DNA from 3 places in the Streptomyces sp. NPDC002787 genome. Region 1 is predicted to be linked to each of the others. Evidence: riboswitches for the same ligand, from Rfam matches in the RefSeq annotation. Region 1 holds a riboswitch; each other region holds the start of a gene.
What was found. Region 1 has a riboswitch for cobalamin ahead of ACWD26_RS19705 (energy-coupling factor ABC transporter permease). Riboswitches for the same ligand answer to the same signal wherever they lie in the genome.

Region 2: another riboswitch for cobalamin. It lies ahead of ACWD26_RS11885 (ribonucleoside-diphosphate reductase subunit alpha); the one in region 1 lies ahead of ACWD26_RS19705 (energy-coupling factor ABC transporter permease).
Region 3: another riboswitch for cobalamin. It lies ahead of ACWD26_RS06410 (cobalamin biosynthesis protein); the one in region 1 lies ahead of ACWD26_RS19705 (energy-coupling factor ABC transporter permease).

The regions. Positions count from the first base shown of each region.
Region 1 covers NZ_JBSFVC010000013.1:137,591-141,697, reverse strand. Annotated here, with positions in the region: gene ACWD26_RS19715 (ABC transporter substrate-binding protein) at 1-271, opposite strand, end outside; gene ACWD26_RS19710 (DUF1775 domain-containing protein) at 438-1,181, opposite strand; cobalamin riboswitch at 1,449-1,631, shown strand; gene ACWD26_RS19705 (energy-coupling factor ABC transporter permease) at 1,662-2,363, shown strand; gene ACWD26_RS19700 (energy-coupling factor ABC transporter substrate-binding protein) at 2,360-2,779, shown strand; gene cbiQ (cobalt ECF transporter T component CbiQ) at 2,786-3,535, shown strand; gene ACWD26_RS19690 (energy-coupling factor ABC transporter ATP-binding protein) at 3,532-4,107, shown strand, end outside.
Region 2 covers NZ_JBSFVC010000007.1:136,640-140,746, forward strand. Annotated here, with positions in the region: gene ACWD26_RS11885 (ribonucleoside-diphosphate reductase subunit alpha) at 1-1,919, opposite strand, end outside; cobalamin riboswitch at 2,044-2,165, opposite strand; gene ACWD26_RS11890 (GNAT family N-acetyltransferase) at 2,252-2,758, opposite strand; gene ACWD26_RS11895 (nucleoside hydrolase) at 2,891-3,880, opposite strand; gene mctP (monocarboxylate uptake permease MctP) at 4,086-4,107, opposite strand, start outside.
Region 3 covers NZ_JBSFVC010000004.1:73,525-77,631, forward strand. Annotated here, with positions in the region: gene ACWD26_RS06395 (hypothetical protein) at 1-205, shown strand, start outside; gene ACWD26_RS06400 (hypothetical protein) at 303-614, opposite strand; gene ACWD26_RS06405 (DUF397 domain-containing protein) at 645-827, opposite strand; cobalamin riboswitch at 862-1,005, shown strand; gene ACWD26_RS06410 (cobalamin biosynthesis protein) at 1,104-2,054, shown strand; gene ACWD26_RS06415 (cobyric acid synthase) at 2,051-3,577, shown strand; gene ACWD26_RS06420 (hypothetical protein) at 3,574-3,777, shown strand; gene ACWD26_RS06425 (putative cobaltochelatase) at 3,944-4,107, shown strand, end outside.

The DNA.
Region 1 (4,107 bases):
CGCCGTCGCCGACCTCGGGCAGCGCCTTCGCCAGCGCGGGTCTCAGCTCCAGGTCGGCGTCCCGGGCGAGGAGTCCGTCGAAGATCTTCGAGTTGCCGTCCTTGCCGTAGCCGAGGAGCGGGCTGAGGGTCTCCGGCTCGGACGCCACCCCGATCACGACCGAGTCGGCGGCGCCGGCGCCGCCCGTGCCGCCGCCCGGCGCCGAACACGCGGTGGCCCCGAGGGCCACCGCCGCCGCGACGGCGACACGTCGTATCGGTCGGGACGTCATGAGCCTCACACCCTTGCTGCATTGCCAACGTTGTTGCACATTAATTGCAGGTAAGGGTTACCCAGGCAAATCGCGCATCAGTCCAACGATGTGACCTGCGGATATCGGCTCGGCGTCGGAGTCCGGGCCATCAGTCGGTCCCGCCCCGGCGGCTGCGGCCGGCCCGTCAGGCGGTCCCGCCCCGGCGGCTCCGGAACCACCACGCACCGCCGCCGAGCACGAGGACGGCAGCGCCGATACCGACGAAGACGGCGACGGGGAGTCCGTCGTCACCGTCCGTGCCGTCCGCCGCGGGCTCCGCCGACGGTGCGGAGGTCGGGTCGCTCGGCTCGGGCGAAGGGGCGGCCGTCGTGGGCTCCTCCGAGGGGCTGGGGGTGGGACTGACCAGCTTCGCGCCGGGGGCGGCGGCCTTCAGGTCCAGGCTGGGCGCGGGGTGACCGTGCCCGTGTCCGTGATCGTCCTCACCGGCGTCGTCCAGTTCGATCCACCGGTCCACCTTGCCGTCGCTGTAGGACTGCAGCGTCTTGAAGACCAGCGTCTTCGCATCGGGCAACTGCCGTACGGTGACGACGTACTCGACGTCCTCCCCCACGGCGAGCTTCTCGCCCGAGACGGTGTAACCGCGCTCGGTGGGGGCGAACTTCCAGCCGTCCGGGCCCTCCTTGTAGGTGATGTCGGCGGGGACGATGCCCTCGGGCAGGATCACCTCCAGCTCGGTGATACCGGCGGAGGTGGACTCCGACTCCGCGGAGAAGGTCAGTTCGACGTTCTGGTCGAGGGCCCGAGCCCCCTCCGCCTCGACCTCCGCGTGGGCCGCGGCTGGTCCCGCGGCGGCGACGGCCACCGCGAACGCGACGGTGGTGAGGACTCCGAGACGGCGCATGCCGGGTGCCAGGGTCGGGCGGTGCACGGCTAACTCCCTTGTGCCGATGATGTGAAGGCTGCATTCAAGCGCAGGGCGCCGGTCGGGGCCAAGGTCGATCGGGGCCTCCCAAAAGGGCAGTCGGGCCGCACCGAGGGGGCCGCCGCACCGGTGAAGCCGTCGTATCCGGGCAAGACCGTCCGTTCTCCCCGGGGCGTGTGTCGCATGTGACTGAGGGGGCGTGCGCCGGGGTGTGTGCGGTTCACCACCGCTTCCGCGCCACCGTCTCCGCTTGTCAGCGCCCTTGTGCGGGCACTACTGTCACCACGCCTTGGTGAACGGGAAATCCGGTGTCATGCCGGTGCGGCCCTCGCCACTGTGATCGGGAAGTCCGGCTCCGGTCCTCACGGACAGCCACTGGGTCTTCGGACCCGGGAAGGCGGAGCACGGGCGGTGGTACCCGTAAGCCAGGAGACCGGCCAAGGCGCGTCAACCATCCACGAGGTGCTGGAGAGGGTCTGCTGAGCCATGCACATAGCCGAGGGTTTCCTTCCTCCGGCGCACGCGATCGCCTGGGGCGTAGCGTCCGCGCCGTTCGTCGTCCACGGAGTACGGTCACTCACCCGTGAGGTCAGGGAGCATCCCGAGAGCACGCTGCTGCTCGGTGCCTCGGGGGCCTTCACCTTCGTCCTGTCCGCGCTGAAGCTGCCGTCGGTCACCGGCAGTTGCTCCCACCCCACCGGCACCGGACTGGGTGCCATCCTGTTCCGGCCGCCGATCATGGCGGTCCTCGGCACCATCACCCTGCTTTTCCAGGCCCTGCTGCTCGCGCACGGCGGTCTGACGACGCTCGGCGCCAACGTCTTCTCGATGGCGATCGTCGGCCCCTGGGCGGGTTACGGCGTCTACCGGCTGCTGCGGCGGTTCGACGTGCCGCTGATGGTCACGGTCTTCTTCGGCGCGTTCTTCGCCGACCTGGTCACCTACTGCGTCACCAGCGTCCAGCTGGCGCTCGCGTTCCCCGACCCGAGCAGCGGTTTCGTGGGCGCGCTCGGCAAGTTCGGCTCCATCTTCGCCGTCACCCAGATCCCGCTCGCGGTGAGCGAGGGTCTCCTCACCGTGCTGGTGATGCGTCTGCTGGTGCAGTCGAGCAAGGGGGAACTGACCCGGCTCGGCGTGCTCCTGACCGGCGAGCGGAACCGGAACCGGACCGAGGCGGTGGCCCGATGAACCGGAGCACGAAGATCAACGTCCTGCTGCTGCTCGTCGTGGCCGCGCTCGCCGTGCTGCCGCTGGCCCTCGGCCTCGGCGACCACAAGGAGGAGCCCTTCGCGGGCGCCGACGCCGAGGCGGAGACGGCGATCACGGAGATCGACCCCGGGTACGAGCCGTGGTTCTCGCCGCTGTACGAGCCGCCCTCCGGTGAGATCGAGTCGGCGCTCTTCGCCCTCCAGGCCGCGCTCGGCGCGGGCGTCCTCGCCTACTACTTCGGCGTCCACCGGGGCCGCCGGCAGGGCGAGGCACGGGCCCGCGCACAGCTGGAGGCGGGTGAGACCACCCCGGCAGCCGTGACGACCACGAAGACCGCGCCCGGCGGCGAGGGATCGCCGGGTGGTGCCGGGGAGTCCGCCGACGGGCGGGGCTGAGTTCTCGTGCTGCCGATCGACGCGGCGGCGCACAGCAGCCGCTGGCGCCGTCGCCATCCCGTGGACAAGGCCGTGCTGGGACTGGGCCTCACGGTCCTCGCGATCTCCCTGCCGCCCTGGCCCGGCGCGGCCCTGGTGCTGCTGACCGCGCTCGCCGTGCTGCTGGGCCCGGCGGGCGTGCCCGGCCGTCGGTTGTGGCGCGCCTACCGGGTGCCCCTGGGCTTCTGCGTGACCGGCGCGCTGCCCCTGCTCGTCCAGGTCGGCGGGCCCGACGGGTTCGTCACCCTGGCCGAGGGCGGCCCGGTCCGCGCCGGGGAACTGCTGCTGCGCACCTCGGCCGCCTCCCTCGGCGTGCTGCTGTTCGCCTTCACCACCCCTATGTCGGACCTGCTGCCCCGGCTGGTGAAGGCCGGGGTGCCCGCGCCGGTCGTGGACGTCGCGCTGGTCACGTACCGCATGAGCTTCCTGCTGCTGGACTCGGTACGCCGGATCCGGGAGGCGCAGGCTGCCAGGCTGGGTCACACCACGCGGGCGGCCACCTGGCGTTCGCTCGCCGGGCTGGGCGCCACCGCGTTCGTGCGGGCCTTCGACCGGGCCGCGCGGCTCCAGACCGGGCTCGCCGGACGGGGCTACGACGGCACCCTGCGCGTTCTGGTGCCCGATGCCCGGGTCTCCGTGCGCTTCACCACGGCCAGTGTCGTGCTCCTCGCGGCCGTGGCCGCCCTCACCTTCGTCCTGGAAAGGCCGCTGACATGAGCGAGCCCGTGCTGGTCGCCCTGCGGGGCGCGTCCTTCGCGTACGAGGACGGTCCGGCCGTGCTCAGCGACCTCGACTTCGAGGTGCGCGAAGGCCGCGCGCTCGCCCTGCTGGGCCGCAACGGCAGCGGCAAGACCACGCTGATGCGGCTGCTCAGCGGTGGACTGCGGCCCCGCACGGGCGGGTTGGCGGTCGAGGGGCAGCCGGTGACGTACGACCGCAAGGGCCTGACCCGGCTGCGTACGACCGTGCAGCTGGTCGTGCAGGACCCGGACGACCAGCTCTTCGCGGCGTCCGTCGCGCAGGACGTGTCGTTCGGGCCGCTGAACCTCGGGCTGTCCGACGCGCAGGTGCGGGCCCGCGTGGACGAGGCGCTCGGCGCCCTCGGCATCGCCGCCCTCGCGGACCGGCCCACCCATCTGCTCTCCTACGGCCAGCGCAAACGCACCGCCATCGCCGGCGCGGTCGCGATGCGGCCGCGTGTCCTGATCCTCGACGAGCCGACCGCCGGGCTCGACCCCGACGGCCAGGAGCGGCTCCTCGCCACCCTCGACGAACTGCGCCGGGCGGGC
Region 2 (4,107 bases), on a different contig from region 1:
TCGCGCTTGAACAGATTGGACACTTGGGGCTCGATGCACTCGTACACACCGGCGATGGAGGCGATGGTGGCCGTCGGCGCGATGGCGAGGAGCAGGGAGTTGCGCATGCCGGTCGTCGCGATGCGCTCGCGCAGGGCCGCCCAGCGCTCCGGCCAGGTGAACTCGACGCCGTAGTGGTCGGGGTGCAGCACACCGCGGGCCGTGCGGGTCTTCTCCCAGGCCGGCAGCGGGCCGCCCCGCTCGGCAAGGTCGGCGGAGGCCTCGTACGCGGCGAGCATGACGCGCTCGGCGATCCTGGTGGACAGCGCCTTCGCCTCGGGGGAGTCGAAGGGCAGGCGCAGCTGGAAGAAGACGTCCTGCAGGCCCATCGCGCCGAGGCCCACCGGGCGCCACTTGGCGTTGGAGCGGCCCGCCTGCTCGGTCGGGTAGAAGTTGATGTCGACGACACGGTCGAGGAAGGTGACGGCGGTGCGGACGGTCTCGTCCAGCCGCTCCCAGTCCATGTCGCCCGCCGACCGGTCGGCGAACGCCCCCAGGTTCACCGAGCCCAGGTTGCAGACCGCCGTCTCCCCGTCGTCCGTGATCTCCAGGATCTCCGTGCAGAGGTTGGACGAGTGGACGACATGACCCGGCTCGGCCGTCTGGTTGGCCGTGCGGTTGGCCGCGTCCTTGAAGGTCATCCAGCCGTTGCCGGTCTGCGCGAGGGTGCGCATCATGCGGCCGTACAGGTCGCGGGCCGGGATGGTCTTCCTCGCCAGGCCGTTCGCCTCCGCCCTGCGGTACGCGGCGTCGAACTCCTCACCCCACAGGTCCACCAGCTCGGGCACATCGGTCGGGGAGAACAGCGACCACCGCTCGTCGGCGTTCACCCGGCGCATGAACTCGTCCGGGACCCAGTGCGCCAGGTTCAGGTTGTGTGTACGCCGGGCGTCCTCACCGGTGTTGTCGCGCAGCTCCAGGAACTCCTCGATGTCGGAGTGCCAGGTCTCCAGGTAGACCGCGGCCGCGCCCTTGCGCCGGCCGCCCTGGTTCACCGCGGCGACCGAGGCGTCCAGCGTCTTCAGGAACGGCACGATGCCGTTGGAGTGCCCGTTGGTGCCCCGGATGAGCGAACCACGCGAGCGGATACGGGAGTACGACAGACCGATGCCGCCGGCGTGCTTCGAGAGACGGGCCACCTGGTGGTAGCGGTCGTAGATGGAGTCCAGCTCGTCCAGCGGGGAGTCGAGGAGGTAGCACGACGACATCTGGGGGTGCCTCGTACCGGAGTTGAACAGTGTGGGGGAGGAGGGCAGGTAGTCGAGGCGGCTCATCAGCCCGTAGAGCGCGGCGACTTCGTCCAGGGACCGTACGGTGTCGTCGGCCGCGAGACCGCTCGCCACCCGCAACATGAAGTGCTGGGGAGTCTCGACGACCTTGCGGGTGATCGGGTGCCGGAGCAGATAGCGGCTGTGCAGGGTGCGCAGACCGAAGTAGCCGAAGCGGTCGTCGGCGGCCGGGTCGACCAGGGAGTCGAGGCGCCCGGCGTGGACGCGGGCGAACTGCGCCGTGCGGTCGGCGACGAGGCCTTCCCGGTGGGCCACGGCGATGGACTCGGTGAACGTCGTGACGCCCTGCGAGGCGGCTTCGGCGCGGATGCCGATGGCCAGCAGGCGGGCGGCCAGCTTCGAGTAGGCGGGGTCCTCGGAGATGAGGCCCGCGGCCGCCTCCGTGGCCAGCTCGCGCAGCTCCGCCTCGTCGGCCCTCGCGGACCGGCCGCGCAGCGCGGCGGCGGCGACCCGGCCGGGGTCGGCGTCGGGGAGGTCGGCGGTCAGCTCGGTCAGGGTCCGCAGCAACGCGGTACCGGGACCGTCGGACTCCGTCACCGGGGCGGTTGAAGCCAGGTCGGCTGAAACCGGGTCGGCTGGCGCGATGGTCACGTGGGGGCTCTCCCTCGCTCGGCTGGGGCCATTGGGAGGGCAGGCAGCAGCACACGAGCGCACGGGGGCGTCGCGTCCACCGGCCCATTCCACGAGGCCCGGACGTCAGGGCACCCGGACCGGACGGCCGGGCGCACTGTCGGCAGGTGTTCGGACTGGACAGGCGTGCATGCACGCGAGTACACCGTTGCGGGACAGCTCCGGATTCGCACCGGATTCCCCTGCGGCGACAGCGAGCATGAGCATACATCTTGTGTCGGGCTGCGGTGACACCCCCAGATGTTGTGTCGCGGCGGCTCCGGCGACGGCTCCGGCGACGACTTCGAAGCGTGTCAGAGCGTCAACTCGTAGGTGAGGAGCAAGAGGTCGTCGAGGTGGGGGACGGGGTTCCAGTCGCGCTCTGGTGTGCGAGTGAAGCCCAGCCGTTCATAGATCCGGTGGGCGGCGTGCATGCGGCTCTGGGTCGACAGCACGACGCGTGCACAGCCGTCCACGGCCCGGGCGCGCTCCAGGCAGGCCCGGACGAGGGCCTCGCCCGCGCCCCGTCCGCGGGCCTCGCGTGCGACCGCCAGCATGCGGATCTCGGCCTCGCCCGGGCCGGCGATGTCGGCCATCGGGCCTCCCGCCGGGACGAAGGTCACTCCGCCGAGCACTCTGCCCTCCTCGACGGCGACCAGCACGTCGGCCGCCGCGGCCCGTTTCGCCACGTCCCGCAGCTCGCCGAGGTACTCGTCGCTCTCCCCGAAGTCCAGGAGACCGTCTGCCAGATAGGCCCGTGCGGTGATCTCGCCGAGGGTGGGGTACTCGTCGGGGGAGATCTGCCTGATGGTGATGTCCATGGCTCGAAGTCTGCATGAGGGCCGCCAAGTCGCGTCCGAGGTTTTCCACAGGGGCGACGACTTGTCGGATGATCGGCACGGCATCAGGGGGCGGTCGACTCCGGGCCCGCTCAACCCGCCGGAGCGGTCGGCTCAGGCAACCGCCGGCCACCGTGGCAGCGCCGTCACGAAGTCCTCGCTGAAGTCGCGGGTGCCCGGGCCCAGGGCGACGCGGCCGGTGGCGCGGAGGCGGGCGGTCAGGGCGGGGGACTCGGAGTAGTACACCCGGCGGGCGGCGGCCGGCACGAACACGGTCTGGCCGCGCGTGAGTTCGCTCGCGCACTCCACGACGACGGCTCCGCCGGCGGCCTCGACGAACGCCTCGTCCCCGCAGACGCCGACGGCCAGCGGGTCGTGCAGGGGGCAGGTGCCGTCCCCGCCGTGGCGGGTGTACGCGTCCATGTAGGTGCGCATCAGCCGGGCCGCGAGGGCCGTGCCCGGGCCCGCGGCCTCCAGTGCGGCGAGGTCGGCGGGGCGGAACAGCCAGCGGTGTGAGGCGTCCAGGTCGACCATGGTGAACGGGATGCCGGAGGAGAGGACGATCTCGGCGGCGTCCGGGTCGGCCCAGACGTTGAACTCGGCGACCGGAGTGAAGTTCCCCGGGACCTGGGCGGCACCTCCCATGAACACGAACTTCCGCACGCGGTGGGCGAAGGCCGGGTCCTCCAGCAGGGCGATGGCCACGTTCGTGAGGGGGCCCGTGGCGCACACCGTCAGGTCGCCCTCGTACGCGTGGGAGAGCCGGAGCAGAGCCTGCGCGGACGACTCCGCCGGGTGCGGGGCCGTGGAGTCGGGCAGTGTTTCGTCGCCGAGGCCGGCCGGGCCGTGGAAGGCGGACGCCTCGCGGTAGGGGAGGCGGGACAGGGGGCGGCCCGCGCCGCGGTGGACCGGGACGTCGCTGTCGATGCGCAGGGCTCGGGCAAGGGCCCGGGCGTTGGCGTAGGTCGCCTCGGCGGGGAGGTTGCCGCCGACCGATGTGTACGCCTTGAGGTCCCACAGGCCGGTGCCGAGCAGGTACTGCAGGGCCACGGCGTCGTCGATACCGGGGTCGCTGTCGAGGACGATCGGGGCGCGAGCGGTCACCGAATCAGCGTAGCCGGGTGTTCTTCGCCCCCGCCGCCCTTACCCGTCCCATCCCAGGGGCGCTGCCCCTTCGACCCCGAGGGGGTTCGTTGTCGGGTGCGGGTGGGTGGGGGGCGAAGGGGCGCAGCCCCTGGTGGGGGAGGGACGGGTAGGGGCGGCGGGGGCGAGAAAAGGCGCCCCCGCCGCCCCGGAACCCGGTGATGGACTAGTGGCTCGTGCCCGCCGTC
Region 3 (4,107 bases), on a different contig from region 1:
AGCTCTCGGCTCCGTCTTCGGAGTCAGCCTCGTGGTCACCGTGGCCCTCGTCGGCCTCTTCACCCTGGGCATCGTCGGCCTCTCCAAGCGAGAGGCGGCGTCAACCCGGGGCGAGTCGGTGCTACCGGCGACCGCTGGGGCGTACGTGTGCTTCGCGCTGTGCGCGGCGGCAGTGGCGTACGGGATTTCCCTCATCATGACCTGAGACCGGAAACCCCACGGCCCCCCTGGGGGCCGACACCGGCAACTTCAGAATCAGCCCCCGTGGGCGTCCTATGACGCTTACGGGGGTTGATCCATCGTCAGCGGTGGTGCGGCCTCCTAGGCCGAGCCTCCCCCAGCGCCCGGTTCAGGACCCGGAGCCGTTCCGTGACCGGGGTCAGTCCCCACCACAGGCCGGCCCCGGCGGCACCGAGCACGGTCACCACCAGCCAGACCAGGGCACGCACCTCACCGCTCGGCACGAGAAGCGCGGCCAAGGCACCCGCCCCGACGGACAGCACGCCCATCACGGAGCAGAAGAGCGCCAGTGGGGCGGCGGCGGTCACCCGTTCTCGCCAGACGTCCGGCTTCCCCCCGCGCGCCGCAGCGGTTTCCCTCGCTCGGTCTCCCATGTGCGCACCTCCCGTCCCCCGGACGGATGTTCACGATCCGCCCGCTCCCGGGTCCACAAGTCCCGCCAGAAAACCACACCACGCCGCGTAGCGAAAGACGAGCAGCGCGTCACTGTTCGAGTTCGAGTCACGGGTCATGACCCGCCTCTGTCCGGCAGCAACTTCCACGCAGTTGTCCGCGTGACGGTATTTCAGCGGTGTGGGGCTCAGCACACCATTCCACCGCAGGTCAACAGCGAGTTGACGGGTCTTCCAGGGGCGTGGTGGACTGCCGGGGCCATGTACGACGGCAGGAGAGGAAGCCGGTGCGAGTCCGGCGCGGTCCCGCCACTGTCACCGGGGAAGAACCTTCCCGGGAGCCAGGAACTCTCGCCGTCGGTCTCGTCGAACCAGGGCGTGGACACCCTGAGTGAGGACATATCGCCATGCGCGGCTGCCCATCGGGTCTCGATATCCGCTCGTTGCCCGACCCCGTGGTCGGCTGAACCGATGCGTGCCGACCGCGTCTTCGCGTACGGCGCCGCCGCCGGGCTCCTCGGTGATCTGCTGCTCGGCGATCCTCGCCGGGGGCATCCGGTCGCCGCGTTCGGGCGGGCGGCCGGTGCCGTGGAACGGGTGCTGTGGCGGGACCACCGGGGGTGGGGCGCGCTGCACACCGCGGTGTGCGCGGGTGGCGCCGTGGCGCTGGGGGCCGTGGCCTCGTCCGTCGTACGGCCGTCGCGGGCGGCCTCCGTCGCGTTGACCGCCGCCGCCACCTGGGCCGTCGTCGGGGGGACTTCGCTCGGGCGGGAGGCCAGGGCCGTGGGGCGGTTCCTGGAGACAGGGGACGTCGAGGGCGCGCGGGCCCGGTTGCCGCACCTCTGCGGGCGTGATCCTCAGGCACTCGACCGGGACGGGATCGCGCGGGCCGTCGTGGAGTCCGTCGCCGAGAACACCTCGGACGCGGTGGTCGGTGCCCTGGTGTGGGGCGCCGTCGGTGGGGTGCCGGGGCTTCTCGGGTTCCGGGCCGTCAACACGCTGGACGCCATGGTCGGGCACAAGTCCCCGCGTCATCGGCGGTACGGGTGGGCTTCCGCGCGGCTGGACGACGTCGCGGGGTGGCCGGGGGCCCGGCTGACGGCCGTCCTGGCCACGGTTGCCGGTGGGAACCCCCGGGGGGCCGTGCGGTCTTGGCGGGCGGACGCGGGGAAGCATCCGAGTCCCAACGCAGGGCCTGTGGAGGCGTCGTTCGCGGGGGCGCTCGGGGTGCGGTTGGGGGGCACGTTGTCATACGGGGGGCGGGTCGAGCATCGGCCTGTGCTGAACGGGGAGGGGCGGGCCGTCGTCGTGGAGGACATCGAGCGGGCCGTTCGGTTGTCGCGGCGGGTGAGCTGGCTGGCGTTGGGGGTCAGCGCGGCGGGTGCGCTGGTGCTGGGCCGGGTCACGAAGGGGAACTCATGAGCGGCGATCGTGGCGTGGGTGGGGGGCTGCTCGTGGCCGGCACCACCTCCGACGCCGGCAAGAGTGTCGTCACCGCCGGGATCTGCCGGTGGCTGGTGCGGCGGGGTGTCAAGGTCGCGCCGTTCAAGGCGCAGAACATGTCGCTCAATTCGTTCGTGACGAACGAGGGCGCCGAGATCGGGCGGGCGCAGGCCATGCAGGCCCAGGCCTGTCGCGTCGAGCCGACCGCGCTCATGAATCCCGTGCTGCTCAAACCCGGTGGGGAGCGGAGCAGTCAGGTGGTGCTGCTGGGGAAGCCCGTGGGGGAGATGAGCGCGCGGGGGTATCACGGGGGACGGCAGCAGAAGCTTCTCGGAACCGTTCTCGACTGTCTCGCCGAGTTGCGGGGCACGTATGACGCGGTGATCTGTGAGGGGGCCGGCAGTCCCGCCGAGATCAACCTTCGGCGGACCGACATCGTCAACATGGGGATCGCCCGCGGTGCCGGGCTTCCCGTGCTCGTCGTCGGCGACATCGATCGTGGGGGTGTCTTCGCGTCCTTCTTCGGGACCGTCGCACTGCTCTCCGCCGAGGATCAGGCCCTCGTCGCCGGGTTCCTCGTCAACAAGTTCCGCGGGGACGTCTCCCTGCTGGAGCCCGGGCTCGACATGCTGCACGGACTCACCGGGCGGCACACGTACGGTGTGCTGCCCTTCCGGCACGGGCTCGGCATCGACGAGGAGGACGGGCTGCGGGTCTCCCTGCGCGGAACCGTCCGCGAGTCGAACGTCGCGCCGCCCGTCGGGGAGGACGTGCTGCGGGTCGCCGTGTGCGCGATCCCGCTGATGTCCAACTTCACCGATGTGGACGCGCTCGCCGCCGAACCCGGTGTCGTCGTGCGGTTCGTGGACCGGCCCGAGGAACTGGCCGACGCGGATCTCGTCGTCATCCCAGGGACCCGGGGAACGGTACGGGCGCTGGAGTGGCTGCGGGAGCGGGGGCTCGCCGACGCCCTCGTCCGCAGGGCCGCGGAAGGGCGGCCGATCCTCGGCCTGTGTGGCGGGTTCCAGGTGCTCGGGGAGCACATCGAGGACGAGGTCGAGAGCCGGCGGGGGCACGTGGAAGGGCTCGGACTCCTGCCCGTTCGCGTGCGGTTCGCCCGTGAGAAGACGCTCGCGCGGCCCGTCGGTGAGGCCCTCGGGGAACGGGTCGAGGGGTACGAGATCCATCACGGGGTCGCCGGGATCGAGGGCGGCGAACCCTTCCTGGACGGGTGCCGGGTCGGGCAGACCTGGGGCACGCACTGGCACGGGTCGTTGGAGTCGGACGGGTTCCGGCGGGCCTTTCTGCGGGAGGTGGCGGCCGCCGCGGGGCGTCGGTTCGTACCGGCGTCCGACACCTCGTTCGCGGCGCTGCGTGAGGAGCAACTGGACCGGCTCGGCGATCTGATCGAGGAGCACGCGGACACGGACGCGCTGTGGCGGCTCATCGAGTCGGGCGCACCGACAGGACTGCCCTTCATCCCACCGGGAGCGCCCGCATGAGCCCCGGCACCGTGCTGTTGTCGTCGACTTCCGACACCGACCTCCTGGCGGCCAGGGCCGCCGCCTGGGAGGACGGGCTCGCCGCGCCGCGGGTCTCGGGCGCCCCGACCGTCCTGCTCGGGGGCGAGGCCGTGCACGGCGCGGAGTTGACTCGGACGACCTACCTGGACGTTGAGGAAGATCTGGAGGGAGACGAGTGATCTCCGCGATCCCCGCATGCGCGGGGAGCACACCGAGACGCCGCCCACCGCGGGCGACACCGCCGGACCATCCCCGCTCGGGCAGGGAGCACGGCTCCGGGTTGACCGCTCACGAGCCTCAGAGTCGCCCTCATCTCGCCCTTTCTCCCACAGGAGGGATCAACTCGTGAGTACGCACTTCCCCTTCACCGCCATCGTCGGGCAGGGCGACCTGCAACTCGCCCTACTCCTCAACGCGATCGCACCGAACGTCGGCGGTGTGCTCGTGCGCGGCGAGAAGGGCACCGCCAAGTCCACCGCCGTGCGGGCGCTCTCGGCGCTGTTGCCGGA